2 regions of the Tardiphaga alba genome follow, and region 2 is predicted to be linked to the other one. Evidence: predicted binding sites of a transcription regulator. Region 2 holds the regulator's gene; the other holds the start of a gene.
What was found. The regulator PhoB, encoded in region 2, activates phosphate uptake and scavenging genes when phosphate is short. The targets are predictions, from matches to a motif close to TGTCATNNANCTGTCAT.

Region 1: RPMA_RS06020 (STN domain-containing protein) is a predicted target of PhoB. The motif match lies at 1,257-1,273, and genes of this name have one in related genera.

The regions. Positions count from the first base shown of each region.
Region 1 is NZ_CP036498.1:1,274,715-1,276,916, reverse strand. Features, by position in the region: gene RPMA_RS06025 (energy transducer TonB family protein) at 1-356, opposite strand, end outside; gene RPMA_RS06020 (STN domain-containing protein) at 359-1,099, opposite strand; tRNA gene RPMA_RS06015 (tRNA-Pro) at 1,552-1,628, opposite strand; gene RPMA_RS06010 (L-threonylcarbamoyladenylate synthase) at 1,714-2,202, shown strand, end outside.
Region 2 is NZ_CP036498.1:602,395-604,596, reverse strand. Features, by position in the region: gene RPMA_RS02860 (GcrA family cell cycle regulator) at 1-481, shown strand, start outside; gene phoB (phosphate regulon transcriptional regulator PhoB) at 674-1,378, opposite strand; gene phoU (phosphate signaling complex protein PhoU) at 1,451-2,161, opposite strand; gene pstB (phosphate ABC transporter ATP-binding protein PstB) at 2,190-2,202, opposite strand, start outside.

The DNA.
Region 1 (2,202 bases), 670 kb from region 2:
GTCTCCTGCTCAACAGGCGCGAGACTTTGTTCGACGATCTTCGGTTCGACCTGAAAATCTGCAATGGGCGGGCTCTGCTGGAGCGCGGCCTGCTTGAACTCGGTGGCCGGCACGGGCGCCGGGATCAGTTCGACCTGGATCGTGGAGTTGCCGGTCTTCAGCGCCGGCCCGACCGGCAGTTGATGCAACCAATAGACGCCGACGGCGACAAGGACCGGAACGATCACCGTGCTGCCGATCAGCAGGCGCCCGGTCGCGGACATGCCCGTATCGGCCTCATCATGGAAATCGAATGCGGGCGCCTTGTTCGGCTCATGCCCGTATCGATCGAATGTTGCTGGTTGCGTTTCGGCCATCGCTATCGGACCGTAATCATGACCATGACGGGCTGCGGCGTATGCGCTGGCGGCGCCTGGCTGACCTGCAAACCATCCAGCAGTCGTCCGATCGCATCATCGCGCTCATGATCGCCGGACGAGCGAAACAGCTCGGTCCGCCGGATCGTGCGCGGACCATCGATCCATAGCTTGATCCCGGCGCTGTAGACACCGTTGCGCGTTTTGGACTCCTTGCGGAGTGCCTGTTGAATGTCGGCTTGAATGACACCGCTGTAAGCGCGCAATTGCGACGCGTCCGTCGTTGGCCTCTGCTTGCGCACGAGCAGTGTATCGAGCGCCAGATCGGCCTGATCGAATACGGCCATGGGTGGCGCGTCGGGATCCGCGATGGCCGGCACCAATGTGATGGAGTTCGCGCGCGTGTAGCGGATCATCAACCCGGTATCGGCAATCAGCAGGCGCAGCGCAGCATCCCGGGTCATTTCGCCCGTGATCGCAGGCGCATCGCGATCATTGGTGGCGCCACTCTCATAGAGCAATTGCACGCCGGTGACCCTGCTATATGTCTGCAAGGCCGACGCCAGCGGTTGACCTGGAATATTGAATTGCATCGGCGCGAAGTCGCGAGCGTCGTCGCTGGCCCTGATCGCCGACGCCAGGGCCGCGGACATGATCGACAGCAGGACGGCAATTTTGAGCGCAGCCTGGCACCAGCGGCTGAAGTCGCGGCCACGCATCGGGCGTCGGACCACGGCCTGCATGTCATCGCGTCGTTGGGCTACGGTACACATCGCGCATATCGAGTTCGGCAGTCATTGAATTCCACAGTCTTGGCCAACCAGCGGTCGCGCAGCCTACGATTGCTGCGGAAGCCATTGCAGAACCAACAATTTTCGGCCGATCTATTCCACCCGATCGATGACGTCAGGATGACAGTCCTGCAACAGCAGCGAAATCGCCAGCGTTGGGCGATCGGGCGTGCCTGGTGCGGTTGAAAGCAAACGAATGAAGCATCGAACGGTCGCGCGCATGGGCACGCCACAAGCGGTCGATTGGAGGATTGCTGGTTTGAAAGGAGTCCTGGAATCCGCTCCAGACGGGATCGCCATTTTCCGGACATTTTGCACGGCGCGTCGCGCCGGTCTAGGTCGGAACCCCCGTCGCCAGATTCGCTGGCGACTCGCCTGAAGTCCGGAAAACTTCAATGATTTCATGGTCGGAGTGGCAGGATTCGAACCTGCGACCCCTGCGTCCCGAACGCAGTGCTCTACCGGGCTGAGCCACACTCCGACAAGAGCCGGCTGTATAGCGACGGGTTTCGCAGACCGCAAGAACCCCTGTATGAAGCAGACGACATTTTTATTAAGGACCAGCCATGCAAGTGGCCCTCACCGCCCGGATTGCCGACACCACCGACCGCGCCATTGCGGAGGCGGCCGGCTGCCTGCGCGCGGGTGGCCTGGTGGCGTTTCCGACCGAGACGGTCTACGGGCTCGGCGCCGATGCGGCCAATCCGCGGGCGGTGGCAGGCATCTACGAGGCCAAGGGCCGGCCGAGCTTCAATCCGCTGATCGCCCATGTGGCGGACCTCGCTGCGGCCAGGCAGATCGCGCGCTTCGATGCGCGTGCGCTGGCGCTGGCCGAGGCGTTCTGGCCGGGGCCGTTGACGCTGGTGCTGCCCAAATTGGAAAACTGCCCGGTGTCGGATCTGGCCACGGCCGGGCTCGATACGGTGGCGATCCGGGTGCCGGATCATCCGGTCGCCCATGCCCTGCTGCAGGCCTTTGGCGGCGCCGTGGTGGCGCCCTCGGCCAATATCTCCGGCCATGTGTCGCCGACCACGGCGGCCCATGTGAAAGCCGAT
Region 2 (2,202 bases):
CGTCGAACAATTGAAGAAACTCTGGGAAGGCGGCCTTTCCGCGAGCCAGATCGCCGCGGAACTCGGTAACGTCACCCGCAACGCCGTCATCGGTAAAGTCCATCGCCTGGGCCTGTCGGGCCGCGCGAAGAGCCCCTCGTCTGCTGCCCCGCGGCCGCGCAAGCCACGTCCCGCCCAGCAGATGGTGCGGATGCCGCGCCCGATCGCCCGCGGCAATACCGCTCTCGCGCACAATTACGAAGTCGAGATGGAGCCGGACCCGATCTCGGTCGATAACGTCATCCCGATCAGCCAGCGCCTGCAGCTGGTCGAGCTCAACGACGCCACCTGTCATTGGCCGGTGGGCGATCCCGCCAGCGCCGACTTCTACTTCTGCGGCGGCAAGTCCGTGGCCGGCGCACCCTATTGCGCGCACCATTCGCGCATCGCCTACCAGCCGGCGAGCGACCGCCGTCGCGCAGCACCGAAGCCGGTGCGCTGATTGCAGCAAACAGCACAAACAAAAAATGCCCGGCGATGAGCCGGGCATTTTTGTTTTTAGATCGTTGAGAAACGCCTGATTTACCGCCGTCATGCCCGGCGTATGCCGGGTATCCACGCCTCGACCAAGGCAAAGACGTAGATGGCCGGGACAAGCCCGGCCATGACGGTGTCTAACAATGCCAGCGGCGCCTTACTCCGCCGCCTTGTCGAAGCGATCATCGAGCGCGTAGCCAGCGCCGCGCACGGTGCGGATCGGGTCGGGTTCGCCGGCCGGATTGAGCAGCTTGCGGAGACGACCGATGTGCACGTCAACGGTGCGCTCGTCGATATAGATGTCGCGGCCCCAGACGCTGTCGAGCAGTTGCTCGCGGCTGAACACGCGGCCGGGATGCTCGAGGAAGAATTCGAGCAACCGGTATTCGGTCGGGCCGAGATCGATCGGACGGGCGGCGCGCACCACACGGCGCTTGTCGCGATCCAGCTCGATATCGCCGAAAGCCAGCACGGTGGCGAGACGCTCCGGCGCCGCGCGACGCAGGAGACCCTTCACGCGGGCGAGCAGCTCAGGCACCGAGAACGGCTTGACGATGTAATCGTCAGCGCCGGTCGCAAGGCCACGAACGCGCTCGCTTTCCTCACCGCGGGCGGTGAGCATGATGATCGGCAATGCCTTGGTTTCCGGCCGGGCCCGCAGGCGACGGCACAGTTCGATGCCGGACAGGCCGGGCAACATCCAGTCGAGGACCACGAGGTCCGGCACGCGCTCTTTCAAGCGGGTGTCGGCATCGTCGCCGCGGGCAACCGTCTCGACGTCGTAACCTTCGGCGTCGAGATTGTAGCGCAGCAGCGTGGTCAGAGCTTCCTCGTCTTCCACTACCAGAATGCGCGCGTTCATATGGCTAGTTTCCTATCTGTCGTGCGGCAAAGGCGAGCAAGTCGCGGCGAGCTCGGCTCGCCGCGAGAAGCCTTAGCTCACCGGAGTCGCGAAGTTGGTCATGTCGCCCTTCGGGCGCTTGTCGACCATCTGCTGACCTTCGATCATGTAGAACACGGTCTCGGCGATATTGGTCGCGTGATCGCCGATCCGCTCGATGTTCTTGGCGCAGAACATCAGATGGATACAGAACGAGATGTTACGCGGATCTTCCATCATATAGGTCAAAAGTTCGCGGAACAGCGAGGTGCAGATCGCGTCGATCTCTTCGTCGCCCTTCCAGACCGTCATCGCTGCCGGCAGGTCGTGGGCGGCATAGGCATCGAGCACAGCCTTGACCTGGGTGTTGACCAGATCAGTCATGTGTTCGAGACCGCGGATCAGCTTCAGCGGGTGGAAATCGCTGTCCAGCGCATTGACGCGCTTGCCGATATTCTTGGAGAGATCGCCGATACGTTCGAGATCGGTGGCAACGCGGAGCGCACCAACGATTTCGCGCAGATCGACGGCCATCGGCTGACGCTTGGCGATCGTCAGGACGGCGCGTTCTTCGATCGCCCGTTGCAGGTGATCGATTTCAGCGTCAGTGGCCACCACGCGTGCGCCGAGGGCGACGTCGCGGCGGATCAAGGCATCGACGGACTCTGCGATCTGACGCTCGGCTAGGCCACCCATCTCGGCGACGAGGCGGGTAAGTTCCTGGAGGTCGTCGTCGAAGGCCTTGGTCGTGTGTTCAAAAGCCATAGCTCAATCCTCTCGCGATAATGTCGCGTCAGCCGAAACGG